3 regions of the Arthrobacter sp. NPDC057259 genome follow, and region 1 is predicted to be linked to each of the others. Evidence: riboswitches for the same ligand, from Rfam matches in the RefSeq annotation. Region 1 holds a riboswitch; each other region holds the start of a gene.
What was found. Region 1 has a riboswitch for cyclic di-AMP ahead of ACFUCU_RS03640 (family 16 glycosylhydrolase). Riboswitches for the same ligand answer to the same signal wherever they lie in the genome.

Region 1 (6,352 bases):
GTCACGCCCGTCGGCTTCTCCGTCAACGGCGACGCCGGTGCGACGCTCCCCGCCTCGGCAGTGGCCAAGGAAATCTCCGGCGCACACGCCGGGGACATCGTCATCTCCCACGGCAACCACCCCGCCGGCGGGACCGCGGCCGGCCTGGCCCGCGCCCTCGATGCGATGAAGCAGCGCGGCGAGGTCTTCGTCCACCTCCCCCGGCCCGCAGCCGCCTGAGGCTCCCACCCCCGTCGCCCTATCGCCCACAGCGCAACCCTGTTGTTTCCGCATATCGGGACGTATCGTTAAGTATCGTTAGCGAACCCTTGGAGGAGAGCACCATGCGTAACTCATACCCGATAGGCGGCTTCGGCGCCCCCAGCTTTGATGGCATGTGGCAGGCTGTCGAGGACCTGCGTTCACGCTTCGAAAAGCGCACCGGCAGCCGCGCCGGCCGCGGCGAAGTCCGCTCGGCCGTACTGGCGCTCCTGGCGGAGCGGCCCATGCACGGCTACCAGATCATCCGCGAGATCGAGGAGCGCAGCAGCGGCAGCTGGAAGCCGAGCGCCGGCTCCGTCTACCCGACCCTGCAGCTGCTGGCCGACGAGGGCCTGATCCGCGCCGAGGAGTCCAACGGGCGGAAGATCTATTCCCTGACGGACGCCGGCCGCGACGAGGTCTCCGGCGGCACCTCGGCTCCCTGGGAGTCCGCCGACGCGGACCAGGGTCCCGGCTTCGGGGCACTGCCGAAGGCAGGCATCGAGCTGGCCCAGGCGGCATCCCAGGTGGGCCGCACCGGCACGCCCGAGCAGGTCAAGCAGGCCGTGGCCGTGCTGGACGAGGCGCGGCGCCGGCTGTACTCGATCCTGGCCCAGGACTGACGCGGGTGGCGGAGGCTGGCCGGGCCCGGGCGGACCCGGCGGCCGGGACCGGGAGCACCCGCGCCCGTTACCGGCGGATCCTGCGCTTCGCGGCCTGGCACCTCGCCGTAACCTGGTGGTACGAGCTGCTGCTCCCCCGCCTGGGCCTGCGCCGGGTCACCGAGCGCAGCCGGACCCGACGGATGATCCGCTTCGCCCGGCGCTTCCGCGCCCTGGCCGTGGAGCTGGGCGGCCTGATGATCAAGGTTGGCCAGTTCCTCTCCTCGCGCCTGGACGTCCTCCCGCCGGAGATTACCAGGGAACTCGAGGACCTCCAGGACGAGGTTCCCCCGGTCCCGTTCCCGGCCATCCGGGACCTGGCCGAGGCGGAACTGGGCACACCGCTGGAGAACATCTTCGCCGTCATCGAGGAGACGCCCATCGCCGCGGCGTCCCTCGGGCAGGCGCACCGCGCGACGCTGCTGCCCGCGGCGGCGGAGGATGCCGGCATGAGCGGCGTCGTGGTGAAGGTTCAGCGCCCCGGGATCGAGGCGATCGTCGACGTCGACCTGGCCGCCCTGCGCCGGGTGGGCGGCTGGCTGAGCCACTTCCGACTGGTCTCGGACCGGGCGGACATGCCGTCCCTGGTGGAGGAGTTCGCCCAGACAAGCCTCGAGGAGGTCGACTACCTGCAGGAGGCGGCCAACTCCGAGCGGTTCGACGCCGACTTCGCCGGCGACGAGCGGGTGGCGGTCCCCCGCGTCGCCTGGGAACGGACCACCCGCCGGGTCCTGACCCTGGAAGACGTCACCGCCATCAAGATCACGGACACGGAGGGCCTCCGCGCCGCGGCGATCGACCCCGTGGAGGTGGCTCCGGTCTTCGCATCGGTAATGTTCGACCAGCTCTTCACCACCGGGTTTTTCCATGCCGACCCGCACCCGGGGAACATCTTCGTCACCCCGGCCCCCGGCGCCGGAGGGCTGCCATGGCGGCTGACGTTCATCGATTTCGGCATGATGGGCGAGGTGCCCCCGGGCACCCGGAGTGGGCTGCGGAAGCTGCTCATCGCGGCGGCCGCGCGCGACGGCGGAGGCCTGGTCTCGGCGATCGGCGAGATCGGGGTGCTGCTGCCCACGGCGGATACCGCCGAACTGGAGCGTGCCATGTCCCGGCTGTTCACCCGCTTCGGCGGCATGGGCTTCGCCGAACTGCGCGAGGTGGACCCGCGGGAGTTCCTGGCCTTCGCCAACGAGTTCGGCGAACTGGTCCGCTCGCTGCCGTTCCAGGTCCCGGAGAATTTCCTGCTCATCATCCGGGCGATGTCGCTCACCTCCGGGGTGTGCAGTTCCCTCGACCCGCGCTTCAACCTCTGGGACTCGGTGGAGCCGTACGCGGCGCGGCTGCTGCGCGAGGAGCGCGGAAACCTCCTGCAGGACGCCGGCCGCCAGGTCTTCGACGCCGCGGCGGTGGCCTTCCGCTTGCCGCAGCGCCTCGACCGGCTGGCGGCGCGCGCCGAGGAGGGTTCCCTGACCGTGGGCAACCCCCGGCTGGAGCGCCAGGTGGCCCGGCTGGACCGCACCGTGCGCCGCGCGGTGTCCGCCGTCCTCTTCGCCGCCCTGCTGATCGCCGGCGCCATCCTCCGGCACGACGACCCGGTGCTCGGAACGGCGCTCCTGGCCGTCTCCGTGCTCCCGCTGCTGCATTCCGCCTTGCCGGGACGCCGCGGACCCTGACCGCCGCTTTGTTCCCTAAACCCGCCCCCGGACGCCGTCGCACCTCAAGCCGCCACGCGGAGGCCGGTGACTGCCGTTACTTAATTGTGATTAACCGGCTCGATGCCGTACGGTCGACGGGTGGACCGTCAACGTTGGTCCCAATTCCGTGCGTCGCTGAGCTCTGCCGCGCCCGGGATCCGCTAGATATAAGGCAGAGGCGGGGGACCCGAGTGTCCCGGGTATGGCGTTGGCCTGCCCTCGGGGTGAAGCCGTGGTGTCCCACGGCCGGATGACCTCATCCGAACCCGACAGCTAACTCCGCAGGCGTTGAGAGGTATACCTTCCATGTCTGCACCCCAGGATCAGACGTGCGCCCCCGCGCGCCGTCGTGACCAGACCGCTCCTTCCCCCCTTCGACGCACCGCCCTTCGGCTGAAGTCCCCCCGCGTCCTGTCCCTCGCCGCCGCGGCGGCCGTCGCCGTCGTCGGCCTCGGTTCACTCGGCCAGGCCACCCTGAACAGCCTGACCCAGGCGCAGGCGTCGGAGGTCTCCCAGGCCGCCCCCGCTTCCGCCCCGGCCTCGCCGTCGGCGACCGCGGCCGCACCGGCCAGCACCGCGGCCGCAGCCCCGTCCGCCCCGGCGACGACGGCGGCCCCCGCACCGGCGCAGGCCGCTCCCCCGGCGGCGGCCCCCGCCCCCGCAGCCGTGCAGGCCGCCCCGGCACCCGCCCTGGCCGTAGCCTCCACCGGCGGCCCCGCTCCCCTGGGTGTCCCCGGCAACTGGTCCCTGGCCTTCAACGACGACTTCAACGGCGCCGGCCTGGATACCAACAAGTGGGCCGCCTGCTGGTTCGCGCCCGGCTGCGGAACCATGAACAAGGTCAGCACCAGCCCTGCCAACGTCTCGGTCAGCAACGGCAACCTGGTCCTGAACCTGGCGTCGGCCACTTCCGGTGCATTGGTCTCCTCCAACCCCCGCGGCGGCGCCGGCACCGGCTACCAGTTCACCACCGGCTACGTCGAGGCCCGGATCAAGTTCCCCGGCAACGCCAACGGCCTCTACAACTGGCCGGCATTCTGGTCCACCGGACAGTCCTGGCCCGCCACCGGCGAGAACGACATCGCCGAGGTCCTCAAGGCCAAGATGACGGTCAACTACCACTCCACCAGCGGCGCCCAGAACCAGGGCGGCGTGGGAGGCAACTGGGCCAACGAGTACCACACCTTCGGCCTGCACCGGATGGCCGGCTCCTCGGACGTCTACTTCGACGGCGTCAAGGTCAAGTCCTACCCGACCAACGACGGCAACGCCCCGCAATACCTGGTCCTGAACGTCGGTGCCTCCTCGACCAACCCGGCCTACGGCCCGGCGTCGCAGGTCCTGGTCGATTACGTCCGCGCCTGGCAGTAGCCCGGACGTACACTGGCTCCCATAACGCCGCGTAAACCACGGAGGAGCCACCATGTGCCGACTGTTCGGGCTCCACGCCGGCGCCCGAACGGTCCGCGCCACATTTTGGCTGCTGGACGCGCCGGACAGCCTGTCCGTCCAGAGCCGGCGCGAGCCGGACGGGGCGGGCATCGGCACCTTCGACGAGTTCGGACAGCCGCACGTGGCGAAACAGCCGCTCGCGGCGTGGGAGGACCACGCCTTCGCCCGGGAGGCCAGGACCCTGCGGAGCACCACGTTCCTCGCGCATGTCCGCTACGCCAGCACCGGCGCCCACACCGTGGCCAACACGCACCCTTTCGAGCAGGACGGGCGGCTGTTCGCGCACAACGGCGCGTTCGGCGGCCTGGACCGGCTGGACGCACGGCTCGCGGAGCTCGGTGTCGCCGACCTGGTCCTCGGGCAGACGGACAGCGAACGCCTCTTCGCCCTGATCACCGCCGAAACCCGGCGGGCGGACGGCGACGTCGGCACCGGGATCACCCGCGCCGTGGCTTGGGCCGCCGCCGAACTGCCGGTGCTCAGCCTGAACCTGATCGTCACCACGGGCACGGAGCTGTGGGCGTTGCGCTACCCGGAAACCCATGAGCTGCACCTGCTGGAGCGCGATCCCGGGCGGATCCACGGCCCGGCCGCGCCGCTGGAGGCGCGCAGCCACCGCATCCACGCCCGCAGCGAGGACCTCGCCGCCGGGCCGCAGGTGCTGATCGCCACCGAGCCGATGGACCACGACCCCGGCTGGCGTGCGCTGGCCCCCGGGGAAATGCTGCGGGTGGGCCCGGACCTGGCAGTCACGTCCACGTTTCCGTTCCCGGACGGGCCCCGGCACCGGCTCGACCTCTCGGATCTCAGCCCCGAGGCCGCCGCCTCGCAGCGTCCCTAGCCAGCCCCGCCTCTAACAAGCAAGGCGCCTAGCTGCGCTCCGCCACCGCGGAATCCGCGGCGTCACCGGCGTGGGCCTGCTCGGCGGGCTTCCGGCCCGTGGCGGGCATCGCGACGACGGCGATCACCGTCAGCACCGCGCCCACCAGCACCGCCAGGAACACCGCGCCGGAGGCCGTGACGACGGTCCCGGGGTTGGTGTCCCCGCCCGTGGACCCGGCGTAGATGGCGTTCGCGACGGCGCCGAAGACCGCCACGCCGATCGAGCTGCCGATCGAACGGGCGAACAGGTTGGTGCCGGTCACCACGCCGCGTTCGTTCCATTCCACGCTGGACTGGGCGGCGATCAGCGTGGGCGTGGCGACGAGCCCCAGGCCCAGCCCCACGATGAAACAGCTGGCCGCGACCAGCAGCACACTCGGCGAGGAGGCGGTCAACGCCAGCACCGCGGTCCCCACCACGGTGATGCTGATGCCGATCAGCGCGGTGGTCCGGAAGCCCAGGCGCAGGTAGAAGCGGCCGGACTGGGAGGCGCTGATCGGCCAGCCGATGGTCAGTGCCGCCAGGGCGAGCCCGGCCAGGATCGGGGACGTGGCGATGGACCCCTCGAGGAAGGTCGGCACGTAGGAGGTCAGGCCCAGCATGACGGCGCCGACGCCGAAGGAAACCAGCGCCGTCGTCGCCAGCAGCCGGCGGGAGACCACCCACGGCGGCAGGACGGGCTCGGCCGCGCGGCGTTCCACCAGCACGAAGACGGCCAGCAGCGCCGCGCCTCCCGCGAAGACGCCGATGCTGGGGGCGGAGTTCCAGGCCCAGGCCTGGCCGCCCTCGAGGGCGCCGAGGATCAGCAGGGTCAGCGCCGCCGTGAGCAGCGCGGAGCCGAGGTAGTCCACGGTGTGGCCCTGGCGTTTGACGTCCTCCCGGAAGGAGCGCAGCAGCATCCAGCCGGCCAGGAGGCAGAGCGGGATGTTGACGAGGAAGATGCCCCGCCAGATGCCGAGGGTGGAGAACACGCCGCCCAGGGTGGGGCCGACGACGGAGGAAATGGCCCAGACGCTGGCGAGGTAGCCCTGCACCTTGGCCCGCTCGGTCAGGGTGTAGATGTCCCCGGCGATGGTGATGGCCATCGGCTGGACCGCACCGGCGCCGAGGCCCTGCAGCACCCGGAAGGCGATCAGCGCCGACATGCTCCAGGCAATGCCGCAGAGGATGGATCCGAGCAGGAACAAGCCGATGCCGATCAGGATGATGGGTTTGCGGCCGACCACGTCGGAGAGCTTCGCGTAGACCGGCACGGACACGGCCTGCGCCAGCAGGTAGGCGGAGAACAGCCAGGGGAAGGACGAGAAGCCGCCCACGTCGCGCACGATCGAGGGCACGGCGGTGGCCACGATCGTCGAATCGATCGCCACCAGGCCGGTCGAGAGCATCAGGGCAATGAGGATCGGTCCCCGGGTGGAG
Region 2 (6,352 bases), on a different contig from region 1:
CCGGCATGGGCCAGAAGGCCGGCATGACCCTGGCCGCCGCTGGCATCGCGCTCACCGTGGCCGTCCCCGTTACCGGCCCCGCTCTGGCCGTCGACGCCCCCACCTCGGGATCTGTCTCCGCGGCGGCCCAGCCCGAGGTCAAGGCCGCCGCGGCCCAGATCGACTTCAACCGCACCGCCGTCACCACCAAGGGCGACCCGGACGGCAAGCTCAAGCAGCTGCTCAGCGCGCAATCCGTCGGCTCCATCACCCGCGCCGCATCCGCGGGGACGCTCGGCGCCCCGCTGGACACCATGATCACGGCTTCGCCCTTCGGTTACCGGATCAGCCCCATTACCGGCGCGGTGGGCGAATTCCACCGCGGCCAGGACTACGCCGCCCAGTGCGGGACGGCCGTCCATGCCGCAGCAAGCGGCACCGTAACCTTCTCCGGCTGGCACCCCTACGGGGGCGGCAACCGGATTGTGGTCGACCATGGCAATGGCCTGGAGACCACGTATAACCACTTGTCGTCATCCAGCGTCCACGTCGGCCAGAAGGTCTCCCGTGGCGATGTGATAGCGATGAGCGGAACAACCGGTGCCTCCACCGGCTGCCACCTCCACTTCGAGGTGATGGTCAATGGGGACGTCGTTGATCCGCTGGGCTGGCTCTAGAAGAGCCCTTCGCAATGCTCACACTTCCGTGACACGCCGTGATCTGAATGTGACATTGAGTCCGAACTGTTGTACCGTATGAAGCACGCCAACTTCACCGAAGTTGGCGCTCTTGAGTGGATTGCCTAACTCTGCCACCGCTCAAGGTCCGTTCGCATGACATCGTCTGGCAGGGGCGGGGGAACCAATTTTGGTCTTCGCAAGAAGGCCTAGGGGTTAAGTCGCAAAGCTTCCCAGGAAGCGGAGCGGCCGGGTGACTCCCATCCGAATCCGACAGCTCACCTCGTAGGCATTGGGAGAGGCTACTTTCGTGTCTTCACGCCACAATGCTGCGCGTTTTCGCGCCGGCGAGGCTCAGTCGAGCCCGCTGATTACCATGCACCGCGTTGCCCTTGCCGGCGCCCGGGATGGTTCACGCAATGCAGTTCCTGCTTTTGGCGCGTCTTCGCAGTACACCCTTCGCTAAAGAAACCCGTTTCGGGGCGATCCGGCGTACCCCCAAGATGCCGGAGCGTCCTTAGTCCCGCCTGTTCAAGAGCGCGGACACAAAGGATCACGAAAGAGAGAACTAAATGACTACTCGTGCAACCATTGCACGCCACCGCGCGGAGGTCACCAAGACCAACTCGCTGGCTGTCATTGCCAAGGCCGTCGGCGACAACGCCGGTGGCATGGGTCGCCAGGCCGCGGTTATCGCTGCTGCCTCCGGCCTGGTCCTGACCAGCGGTATCGCGGCCAACGCCGCTGAGACCAACGTTCAGCGCGAATCCACCTCTGCTTCCGCCACCGAGGTTCAGTCCACCGCTCCGGCCACCATCTCGGCGGCCTCCAGCATCGCCATCTCCTACGAGAAGCCTGCTGTGACTACCGCGGCCGCCCCAGTCGTCGAGGCCCCGAAGCCCGTCGTCAAGGTGCAGGAAGCAGACACCACCGCCGCAGCCACCCCGGCCGCCGGCACCGCGGTCAACGCGTCCGTCGCCACCAAGGCTCCGGCCGCCACCAGCGGCATGGGCGCCTCGATCGCCGCCGCCGCTTACGCCCAGATCGGCGTGTCCCAGGACTGCACCATGCTGGCCACCAACGCCCTGGCCGCCGTCGGCATCCACTACCACGGCTGGCCGGCAGGTTACCTGTCCCTGGGCCGCACCGTCAGCGCCGCCGAAGCGCAGCCGGGTGACCTCGCGTACTACCAGAACGGCGGCATGGGCATGGCTCACATCGCCGTTTACGTCGGCAACGGCATGGCCGTCCACGGCGGCTGGAACGGCGGCACCACCGCCCTCTACAGCGTCAACGTCGGTTCCGGCCCGGTCTTCATCCGCGTCGGCGGCTAAGACCCCCGCTTCCCGCGAAGCTTCGAAAAGGACCCCTGCCACCGGCGGGGGTCCTTTTCTGTTAACCCCTCGGGCTCGCGCCGGAAGGCCCCGGCGCCAGACCGGCCCGGGTTCCGCCACGGATGCCCTGGGGCCCGAAATTCGGTAATCCGGGCCACCCGTGTTTACTCTTGTGATGTCGATCCTTAGCCTGACCATGCAGAGGGCAGCCGGCCCTCGTGCCACTGGCGGGTGCGGCCGTGAAGAGGGATGCGGATGCGCACACTCGTTCTGAATGCTGGTTATGAACCGCTGGCGGTAGTGACCTTCCGCCGGGCACTGGTGCTCGTGCTGACGGGCAAGGCCAGTGTCGTGGCCGAGGGGGACGACCCGGTGGTGGGGCCGCAGGACATCCTCGGCCGGCCGAGCGTCATCCTGCTCAACCGCTACATCCGTCCGCGCTACAACACCGTGACCGCGGTCAGCCGTCGCGGAGTGCTACGCCGGGACGGCCACCGGTGCGCGTATTGCGCCAAACCGGCCCACACCATCGACCACGTCCAGCCCAAGTCCCGGGGCGGCGCCGACTCCTGGGAGAACCTGGTGGCCGCCTGCCTGCGCTGCAACAACGTCAAGGGCGACCACACCCCGGCCGAGATGGGCTGGAAGCTCGGTTTCACTCCCGGTCCGCCGAAGGGCACCATCTGGCAGATCAAGGAACTGGAGAAGCCCACCCCCGCATGGGATCCGTTCCTGCTGCCGGAATCCGCGCACTAGCACCGCCGGCCGCCCGCAGGCGGCTAGGCTGGGCGGGTGGAATTCGACGCCGTCATCCTCGCCGGGGGCAGGTCCTCCCGGCTGGGCGGAACCCCCAAGGCCGCCCTCCGCTTCCGCGGGGATACCCTGCTGGAGCGGTCGCTGCTCGCTGCGGCCGGGGCGCAGGGGGTTGCAGTCGTGGGCCCGGAAGCCGGCGCCCGCCCGGCCGGAGTCCTCCTGTGCCGTGAAGACCCGCCCTTCGCCGGACCCGCGGCAGCCCTGGCCGCCGGGCTCGAAGCCCTCGCCGGCGGGGGAGCGGCCGGCCGAAACCCCGCGCCGCTGACGCTGGTTCTGGCCTGCGACATGCCGCTGGTCGCCGACGCCGTCCCCGCCCTCTTCGTCGACCGTTCCCGGGCGCAGCCCGGCTCGGATGGCAGTGTCGCCGTTTCCGCGGACGGCCGGATCCAGCCGTTGGCCGGTCTTTATGACACGGCCGGGCTACAACGATCGGTGGCGGACGCGGCACGGCGCGGCACGCTGGAGGGCGGATCGTTGTTCGGCCTGCTTGCTAGTCTGGACCTGCGGACGGTTCCCGTGCCGCCCGGGTCCACCGACGACGTCGACACCTGGGCGGACGCCCAGGCCCTGGGGGTCGCGTGTCCCGGCGTGGCCGGGAACGGAAGCGGCCGCCCGTATACGACATGAAAGGCCCACCGTGAAGAGCCAGGACGAAACCCTCGAGGACTGGTGCCGCGCGCTGCTCCAGGCCCTCGAGCTCGACGGCGTCGACATCGACATCAACGAGGTACTGGGACTCGCCGGGGTTGCCGCGCACTCCGTGGTCCGCCCGGCCGCACCGCTGACCACCTTCATCGCCGGTTTCGCCGCCGGGCTGGCCTCCGGCACCGGCCAGGCCACCGACGAGGTCTCCATGCGCGCCGCCATGGGCGTCGCGCGGAAACTCGCCAAGGAATACGCCGCCGAGGCCCCCAGGGAATGACGTCCGAGCCACCCCGCGACGACGCCGACGACGCCGGGACCGAGCCCGCCGCGCACCGGCACCTGGCCCACACCTGGCAGGAAGCCCGGGAGCTCTCGTTCGACTGCGCCAGCCCGATCCCGCCGGCCCCGGTGGCCCTGCGCCGCGCCCTCGGCCGCACCCTCGCCGCCGACGTCACCGCCCTGCACGACATGCCGCACTACGCGTCCTCGGCCATGGACGGCTGGGCGGTGAACGGCAGCGGCCCCTGGATCCTGGCCGAACCCGGGCAGCGCCTCGCCCCGCACCAGGCCAGTCCCATCGTCACCGGCGGGCTGATCCCGGCCGGCGCGAAAGCCGTCCTCCGCAGCGAGAGCGGCGTGATCGGCCCCGACGAGGACCAGTTGCCGGTGCTGAAGCTTGGCGGCGGCGCGAAGCCGGGGGAGCCACGCAACGGCGACCACATCCGCAAAGCCGCCGAGGAAGCGGCCGAGGGTGAGGTCCTGATCCCCAAGGGGACCGTGCTCAACCCGGCCCACCTGGCCCTCGCCGCCCTCGCCGGCCATGACGCGCTGCCCGTGCTGGGGAAACCGGTGGTCCGCCTGGTTTTCACCGGCTCCGAGGTGGTCGCCAGCGGCGTGCCACAGCCGGGGGAGGTCCGGGACACCTTCAGCCCCCAGCTATCCGCCGTCGTCGACCTGCTCGGCGGCGTCCCCGCCGGAGAGATCAAGATCGGTGACGGGGACGGGGAATGGCTCGCCGCCCTGGAGGACCCCGAACCCGTGGGCGACGACGAGGACACCCCGCCCGCCGACGTCGTCATCACCACCGGGGGGACCGGCCGGTCCGGGACCGACCACCTGCGCCGCACCGTCGAGCAGCTGGGCGGCAGGCTGCTGATCGACGGCATCGCGATGCGTCCCGGGCACCCCGCAGTCCTCGCCGAACTGCCCGACGGACGCTTCATCATCGGGCTGCCCGGCAATCCGCTCGCAGCCATGATGGCGCTCTCCACCATCGGCGGACCACTCCTGGCCGCGCTGGGTCACCGGCCCCCGCCGCCCGTCACGGAGGTCCCGTGCGGCACGATGATCGACGCCGATCCCGGCCGCACCCGGCTAATGCCCTTCCGCATGGTCTACGGCATGGCCTCCCCGGCACAGCACACCGGCCCCGGCATGATGCGCGGACTGGCCGCCGCCGACGGGGTCCTGGTGGTCCCGCCGCACGGTGCGCAGCTGGGCGAACCGGTCCCGGCGTTCGCGCTGCCCTGGGGGCGGCCGCTGCCCGAGCCTGACGCCGGCAAGCCCGCACCGAAACCCGCCGCCCGGCGCACCCCGAAGAAACCGGCCGGCAACGGTCCGGTCGACTGGAGCGCCCTGCTTGGCTGACACCAGCCAGAGGGAGCCCGGCGTGGCTGGCGCCCGCTCGGCTGGCACCACTGGTGCCGGCTTGGCTGGCACCACGGCCGAGTTCAGAATGGATCCAGGGGCGGGAACCGGCCGCAGGCCGGGCCGCCCCACCGCACCGCTGATGAGGAGTACCGAATGGGCCGCGTGACGCAACGCCGCAAAGTGCACAAGTTTGTCCTGGACGGTTCGCCGCAGGCACGTGAGTTCCCGGTCCGGTACCGCGAGGACGTGCTGGCGGTGGAGGAACCACTGGAGGTGCGGCTGGGCAGCACGTCCTTCTCCGTGACCATGCGCACCCCGGGCAACGACTTTGACCTGGTGGCCGGGTTCCTGGTCTCCGAGGGGATCATCTGGTCCGCCGACCAGCTCGTCTCGCTGCGCTTCTGCGCCGGCGAGGACGAAGACGGCGTGCAGACCTTCAACGTGGTGGAAGCCCAGCTCCGGCCCGACGTCGTCCGCCCCGACACCGGACGGAACTTCTTCACCTCAAGCTCCTGCGGGATCTGCGGCACCGATTCGATCGAGGCTGTCGAGAAGTCCTCACACTTCAGCCCCGCGGGCGACCCGCTGGCCGTGCCCGTCGAGACGCTGGCCGCGCTCCCGGACCGGCTGCGTGAGGCCCAGGCGGTCTTCGACGCCACCGGCGGCGTGCACGCCGCGGGGCTGTTCCGCATCTCCGACGACGGCGGCGCCGAGCTCCTCTGCCTCCGCGAGGACGTCGGCCGCCACAACGCCGTCGACAAGGTGGTGGGCTGGGCACTCCGGGAGGGTCTGCTGCCCCTGCGCGGCACCGTCCTGCAAGTCTCCGGCCGCGCCTCCTTCGAACTCGTGCAAAAGGCCTCGCTCGCCGGAATTCCCGTCCTGTCCGCCGTCAGCGCACCCAGCAGCCTGGCCGTGGAACTCGCCGAAGCCAGCGGGATGACGTTGGCGGGCTTCAGCCGGGGCACCAGCCTGAACGTGTACGCCGGCCACGAACGGATCGGCGTGCCGGCCGCCCTCCCCTCAACCGGACGGCTGGCTTAAGCCCCCGCGGCCCACGTAGATTAATCCAACGACTGGATTCAGGCCGGCGCCCGGCTCCTCCGCACCCGAGCAAAAAGAGGTTCACTGTGCACGACGACCGCCGTCTCACGGAAGTCCGGCTGGACCGCTTCGTGCGCGAACGCATCGTTCCGGCCATCTACCCCCGCACCGTGCCGCTGCGCCTGAGCAGCTGGACCGCGCCCGGGGAACCCG
Region 3 (6,352 bases), 380 kb from region 1:
GGCCGCCAGCGCCACCCCCGAGGTGATCAGGGTCCCGGCCCGCCCGACCCGAAGCGAACGGCCGCGTGCCGCCGCCCGGTGGTACCGCCAGACGAGGGCGCCGACGGCGGTGGCGGCGAGCGCTGCGCCGAGGGGAGACAGCAGGCCGGTCAGCGTCTCGGTCCGGTCGAACGCGAGCCGCAGCAGCACGAACAGCACCGTCCCGGCGCCCCCGAGCGCCAGCAGCCCGGCGGCGAGGACGCCCGCCAGCAGCAGGGCCACGTCGGCGAAGCCGCCCCTGAGCCTGCGGGCCCCGCCGCGGAACCAGTGCCACCACCACAACAGCGCTCCCCCGGCGGCCCACACCGTATTCCCCAGGACGGCCCGCCACCACGGGTCCGCGGCGCCGGTCAGTTCCATCGAGCCGCGCAGGGCGACGTCGAACAGCCCGGAAAGGGCCGCCACCGCCGCGCCCGCCCCGATCGCCAGCCCCGCCGTCGTTCCGATGACCCCCGGTACCTGCGCGAGCGCCAGCGGCCCCTTGGCCGGGTGCCGCCACATCCACCGGTGCCACACCCACACCAGGAACCAGGTGACCCCCACCGCGAGGGGCGGGCGCCACTGCGGCTGGGGCTCCGTGACCAGCGACGACGCCGCGGCCAGGAGTGAGGTGGTGGAGATCAGCAGCGACAGCGTATAGAGGGCGCTGACATAGAGACCCCACGACGGCGCCGCACGTTCGGCCTCCGCACCCAGGCGGCGCCACACCAGCCACCAGAGCAACGCAGCCAGCGGCCCACCCACGAGTGCGAACGCCAGGGACAGCGCCAGCCCGGCGACCCCTTCACCGGCCAGGACCTGCCCGGCGGTCAGTGCGCGTTCCAGCAGGCCGCCGGCCCCGTTGGCGGCGATCACCACCAGGGCCGCCAGCAGCACGTACACCACCAGCCGGCGGACCTTGGCCTGGGCGGTACTTCCGGCGGGAACCCGGACCGGCGTTGTGGTCATTTGACCGGTGTCCCGCCGGTGCAGGCCTGCAGACTGTAGGGAAGGTCGTCGATGGACCAGCCCGTGCCGGAGCGCACCAGCACGAATACCCCGTCCTCGGTGAATTCGGAGGGACCGAAGGGGCCTTCCCCGGCGGGGTGGACGATGGAGACCCGCACGGTGGCGGTGGGCCCCCGTTCGGTGGAGCCCACCAGCACCACCCGGGCCGCCTGAACCGTCCCGAAGTAGCCCGTGCACCGGGACTTGGCGTTCTCGGTCAAGTAGCCCTGCGCCGCCGTCAGGTCGCCCTCCACCACGGCCTTGCTGTATTGCTGGACCACGCCGGAGGGAGTGCCCGGGTCCAGCGGACGCGGCTGTCCGCGCAGCAGCACGGCCACCAGGGCCGCGACGATCAGCAGCACGATGGCCGCGGCGATGCCCACGAGGACCCGGTCCGGCTTCGGCTGGCTCATGCCGACAGTATGCGAGGACCACCCGCACCGGTCATGGTGTCTTTGGACCCTTTCAGCCCGGCCGGTCCGCCGCGAGTCTGGGACAACACGCCTTCTGCAGATGGTGGGACCGATGGGGACCTTTACCGCCAGGTTTGCCGCGTTCCTGGCCCTCGCCGCGGCCCTCGCCCTGACGCTCATCCTGGGACCCGCCGCGACCGGAGCGACGGCCGCGGCACCGGCTGCGGCGATCGTCACGGGCACCATCACCGCCGCCGTCCCCACGGGAGAAGTCCGCACAGACCTAGTCCGCACCGGCACCACGCCCACCGACGTCGTCGTCGTAGACCGGGCGGGCGTCCTGGACCTCGCCACCCTCCTGCCGGCGGTCCGGCGGATCGAGTTCTACCAGCCCACCAAGGTCGCGGTCTACACCTACAACGGCACGGCCTCGGACAACCTGAATGAGGAGGTGTTGCGCTACGCCCGGGCGGAGCACCCGGACTGGATCAGTCCCGACGGTCAGAAGTGGGCGGACGGGCTGTTCATTTTCGCGCTGGACCCGGTGGGCCGCCACGTCGGCACCTACATGGGTGAGGACCGGAAGGTCTCCCCCGGGGCACGGACGGACATCCAGGACGCGTCCAAGGACCTGCTCCGCGACGCGCAGTGGACGGACGGGACCATCGCCGGCATCCGCCGCGGCGCGGAACTGATCAACCAGCCCTGGTACCGCAGCGCCGCGTTCCTCATTTCCCTGTGGATCGGCGCGGGACTCGCCGCCGCCGGGGCCGCCGCCTGGCTCCTGGTCCGCTGGCGCACCCGGGTGGGGTGCCGCCGGGAGACCGCAAAGGGAGATGCCGCCTACGCCCGGGTGAGCATGGACCTGCCGGTCACCGAACTCAATGCCGGCACCATCCCCGCCGCCTCCCGCTACGGCGGCACGGTGCTGGAAAAGCACCGCAGTTTCCTCGGCCGGTACGATGCAGCGACGGCGCTCTCCAACCGGGTCCACGCCCTCACCCGACGGCAGCAAGGGAAACGCTCGTCCCTGGCGCTGGCCCGGCAGTTCGCGGACGCGGCCGCGGAACTGGACGCCCTGGATGACGTCATCTCCGACGCGAACGCGCTGCTGAACCGGAGCCCGCTCTGGCCCACCGCATGGGACCGCCAACTCGCTCCCTTTCGGCGGGACCTGGCCGGCATCGAGGACCTCCTCCGCAAGAGCCACGGCGCGGGCGACTCGGCGACCGCCGCCGCGCTGCGGTCCTTCCGCGACCGCAGCCAGGGCGACATGGAGGGCTGGACCGCGGACCTCGCGGGCGGCACCCTCGGCCCGGAGGATGCGCTGGACCGGCTCCGGGACGCCCGCACGGAACTGACCGAACTGCTGAACCGGCACGCGGAGACCGTGATCGAGGGTTTCGCCCGCACCGAACGGGAGGCGCGGCTGATGCGCCGGGAGATGGAAGAGGCCCGGTCCGGCACGGGCGGCAGGAAGCGGCCCGGCTACGAGCCCAGCATCCTTGGCACGGTCTACCCGTCCACCTATTTCTTCTCCGTTCCCGCGTTCTCCTCCGGCTTCACCACCGGGGTGACCAGCATCAATTCGGCCCGGGGCGGCACCACGGGGTACGGAGTCAGCGGGGGCAGCTTTTCCGGCTCCGGAAGCTCCTCCAGCTTCTAGGAAAACCGTATCGACAACCCCTGCGCAAGCGAGGATCGTAGGCCTTGTCCGTAGTTACCATTCCCTAAGGAAAGAGGCAGAGCGATGCCTGCTGTTGCTGTTTCCCAGTTGCAGGTGAAGTCCCATGACATGCCGGACGAAAAACGCCGCCCGGACAAGACCGAGGTGGATATCGTCACCCTCGACGACTACACAATCGGCCGTTTCACGTTCCAGCCGGGCTGGCGCTGGTCCGACTGCATCAAACCGGTGGTCCACACCGAAATGTGCCAGCTAAGCCACGTCGGCTTCTGTGTTTCCGGCAGACTCACCGTCGAGACCACCGACGGCAACCGGGCGGAAATCGCCGGCGGCCACTCCTACACCATCCCGCCGGGGCACGACGCGTGGGTCGAGGGCGGGGATCCGTTCGTGGGGATCGAATTCGTCAGCGCCGCGGGCTACGCGAAGCCCGGCGGATAGGATGGATCCTTGCGGAAGATCATCCTGTCCTTCCAGGTCTCCCTCGACGGCTTCATGGAGGGCCCGCACGCGGACCTCAGCTGGCACCGGGTTGATGCCGAACTGCACGAGCACTTCAACGACCAGTTGCGCACCATGGGCGCCTTCCTCGACGGCCGGGTCACCTACGAGCTGATGGCCGGGTTCTGGCCCACGGCGGACCAGGACCCGGACTGCCCGCCCGCCGTCGCGGACTTCGCCGCCATCTGGCGGGAGATGCCCAAGTACGTCTACTCCCGCACCCTGCCGGAGGCCGGCTGGAACACCACGGTGGTGCGCGACGTCGACGCCGGGCAGGTGCGGGCGCTCAAGGCCGCCCCCGGCGGCGACCTGGCCCTGGGCGGGGCGGAGCTGGCCGATTCCTTCCGCCGGCTCGGGCTGATCGACGAGTACTGGATCTACGTCCACCCCGTGCTGGTGGGCCGGGGAACGCCGCTATTCAAGGCCGCCGCCGCGCCAACCGACCTGACGCTGCTGGAGACCCGGACGTTCCGCAACGGCGTGGTCCTCCTGCGGTACGCGGCGAATCCCGACGCGGCGGACCAGAGCGCAGACGACAAAACCTCAGACAACGAAACCGGCGCCCGGCAGCCGTGAGGGGCTGCCGGGCGCCGGCCCGGTACTACTGAACGTTACTGCTGAACGCGCGGGTTAGGCCCCGGCGCGGACGAAGGTCACGCCGCCGGTGGCGGTCAGCCAGGACAGCGGGTGGACGATCGTCTGGTTGGAGCCGTTCATGCCGCCGCTGATCGCCTGGCCGTTGCCGGCGTAGATGGCGACGTGGCCGGACTGGACGATCATGTCGCCCGGCTGCGGGTCGGAGACGACCTTGCCGTAGTTGAGGAACTGCTGCGGGCCGAGGTCGCCCACCGGGATGCCTGCGGCGCCGAGCGCCTTCTCCACCATGGCGGTGCAATCCTGCGTGATGCCGATCTGGCTGTACGCGGCGGAAAGCATGGCGGCGTTGACGCCACCGGCGGGGGCGGCGGCCGGAGCCGGCGCCGGTGCGGCGGCCTGGACGGTCACCTTCGCCACCGGGGCGGCCGGGACCTGGGCCACGGGGGCCTTGACGACGGCGGGCGCGGCGGCAGGTGCCGGAGCCGGGGCCTCTACGACGGGCGCCGGGGTGGTGGCCACGGCCGGGCGGTCAAAGCTGATCTGCACGGCGGAGTCGGCGGTCACCGGGGCGGTAACCTTGCCGGCGACGTCGGCGTGCGAGACGGGTGCGGACTCCCGTTCGGCGGGGACGTTGCCGGCGGCGTTGGCCGCCATGCCGCTGGTCAGGACCAGGCCGGAGGCTGCGAGGACGACGGCGGCCTGCCGGCCCACGGTGCCGGTCGCCGCGGCGAAGGCGGCACCCCGACCGGTAGTTGCGGTGGTGCCGGGGCGCGCGTCAGTAGAGCGTGAAGTCATGATGTACCTCTCCCAAAGCCTGCGAGGTGAGCTGTCGGATTCGGATGGGAGACACCCGGCCGCGGGTCCGTCTGGGCGGACACTGCGCGGCTTCACCCCAAGACCCGCCCGTGGGCAGGTCGCGATTGGTTTCCCCGTCTCTGCCAGCTGGTTGCGAGGATGCCCTGGACCGCGGCAGAGTTAGGCAATCGGTCCGGGGGTGCCCGTCTCGGAAACCAACGGGCACCCTTCCACGGTAACGGCCATCCTCCCGAATGTCACATTAAGGTAACGGCAGAGGCGTCCCGGCGGGGCTACGATGATCCCACCATGTCCCGAGCGGAGGATCCGATGAATCCCCATTGTGTCGCGATCTGCCAGCTGAGTGATCAGCCGCAGGAAGACTTCGACGTGAACACCGAGCTGCTGGTTCTCGAGGGGAAGGAGATCCACGTCGCCACCTGGGATGCCGAGCCGCGCGACGGCGGCTTCGACCTGCACGTGCTGAACGACCGGGTGGACGCGCTGGGCTTCATGGTGGTGACGGACTGGGAGTTCCTGGACGGCAAGGCCTACGCCGTCGTTGAGCGCCGCCCCGCCTGAGTCCCGCCGCTTCGCGCACCGGATATCACTAGGCTTCGCCGCCCGCTTCCCGTTCGACGCGCTCGACGGCGTCCCTCACGATCTCCGCCGCCCCGCCGTCCGCCGTACCGTCCGCAGTGCCGTTGGCCAGGGCCAGGGCCGCCCGGCGCCGGAACCGTGCCCAGTCCCCGGCGCCCTTTCGGAGTTCCCGCAGCGGTGCCAGCAGGGCCGCGCGGCGCAGCCAGGGGTCGGGGTCGCGCAGCCACCGGTCAAGGACGGCTTCGGCGCGGGTCCTGGCCTGCCCGTCGAGCCCAGCGATGAGCGGCCCCACCACGTCAACCGCCAGTGGGTCCGCGAGGTCGGGCAGGTGCGCGCCGCGGAGGAAGCCCTCGATCCGGGTCAGGTCCGAGTTGTCCAGGTGCCGCAGGGCCGACTGTAGGAGCACGACGGCGGCCAGGCGGCGCTCGAACACGGGCACGGCCCACAGTTCCGAACTGAGCGCGGTGAGACCGTCCCGGTCCAGTTCCCGGTGCCGGCGGAGCGCATCGCGGACGGTGCCCCGGACGGCGCCAACGGAGGCGCCGTAGACAGAGAGCCCGGGCCCGAAGCGGTCCTGTCCGGCTTCGGCGCGCTGCCAGGAACTCTCACGCTGCAGTGTCGCGTCTATGAAGTCACCGGCCTCGCTCACCGTCCCATTCTTCCGCACCGGCCGTGGGCCCCATGTCCGACTAGCGGTCCGGGCTGCGGTACTCCATCAGGACGGTGTCCCGCC

Region 2: linked by a shared signal. The riboswitch ahead of ACFUCU_RS13720 (NlpC/P60 family protein) and the one ahead of ACFUCU_RS03640 (family 16 glycosylhydrolase) in region 1 are both predicted to bind cyclic di-AMP.
Region 3: linked by a shared signal. The riboswitch ahead of ACFUCU_RS01855 (NlpC/P60 family protein) and the one ahead of ACFUCU_RS03640 (family 16 glycosylhydrolase) in region 1 are both predicted to bind cyclic di-AMP.

What each region holds. Positions count from the first base shown of each region.
Region 1 covers NZ_JBHUYA010000001.1:763,114-769,465, forward strand. Annotated here, with positions in the region: gene ACFUCU_RS03625 (polysaccharide deacetylase family protein) at 1-219, shown strand, start outside; gene ACFUCU_RS03630 (PadR family transcriptional regulator) at 324-863, shown strand; gene ACFUCU_RS03635 (ABC1 kinase family protein) at 869-2,578, shown strand; cyclic di-AMP (ydaO/yuaA leader) riboswitch at 2,749-2,899, shown strand; gene ACFUCU_RS03640 (family 16 glycosylhydrolase) at 2,906-3,970, shown strand; gene ACFUCU_RS03645 (class II glutamine amidotransferase) at 4,023-4,892, shown strand; gene ACFUCU_RS03650 (MFS transporter) at 4,921-6,321, opposite strand.
Region 2 covers NZ_JBHUYA010000008.1:92,435-98,786, forward strand. Annotated here, with positions in the region: gene ACFUCU_RS13715 (M23 family metallopeptidase) at 1-656, shown strand, start outside; cyclic di-AMP (ydaO/yuaA leader) riboswitch at 769-962, shown strand; gene ACFUCU_RS13720 (NlpC/P60 family protein) at 1,229-1,990, shown strand; gene ACFUCU_RS13725 (HNH endonuclease) at 2,246-2,746, shown strand; gene ACFUCU_RS13730 (molybdenum cofactor guanylyltransferase) at 2,783-3,430, shown strand; gene ACFUCU_RS13735 (DUF6457 domain-containing protein) at 3,441-3,725, shown strand; gene ACFUCU_RS13740 (molybdopterin-binding protein) at 3,722-5,095, shown strand; gene fdhD (formate dehydrogenase accessory sulfurtransferase FdhD) at 5,252-6,139, shown strand; gene ACFUCU_RS13750 (alpha-mannosidase) at 6,226-6,352, shown strand, end outside.
Region 3 covers NZ_JBHUYA010000001.1:384,572-390,923, reverse strand. Annotated here, with positions in the region: gene ACFUCU_RS01880 (DUF5671 domain-containing protein) at 1-987, opposite strand, end outside; gene ACFUCU_RS01875 (hypothetical protein) at 984-1,439, opposite strand; gene ACFUCU_RS01870 (DUF5129 domain-containing protein) at 1,552-3,105, shown strand; gene ACFUCU_RS01865 (cupin domain-containing protein) at 3,190-3,567, shown strand; gene ACFUCU_RS01860 (dihydrofolate reductase family protein) at 3,577-4,203, shown strand; gene ACFUCU_RS01855 (NlpC/P60 family protein) at 4,258-5,019, opposite strand; cyclic di-AMP (ydaO/yuaA leader) riboswitch at 5,022-5,216, opposite strand; gene ACFUCU_RS01850 (hypothetical protein) at 5,329-5,601, shown strand; gene ACFUCU_RS01845 (DNA alkylation repair protein) at 5,630-6,268, opposite strand; gene ACFUCU_RS01840 (GNAT family N-acetyltransferase) at 6,309-6,352, opposite strand, start outside.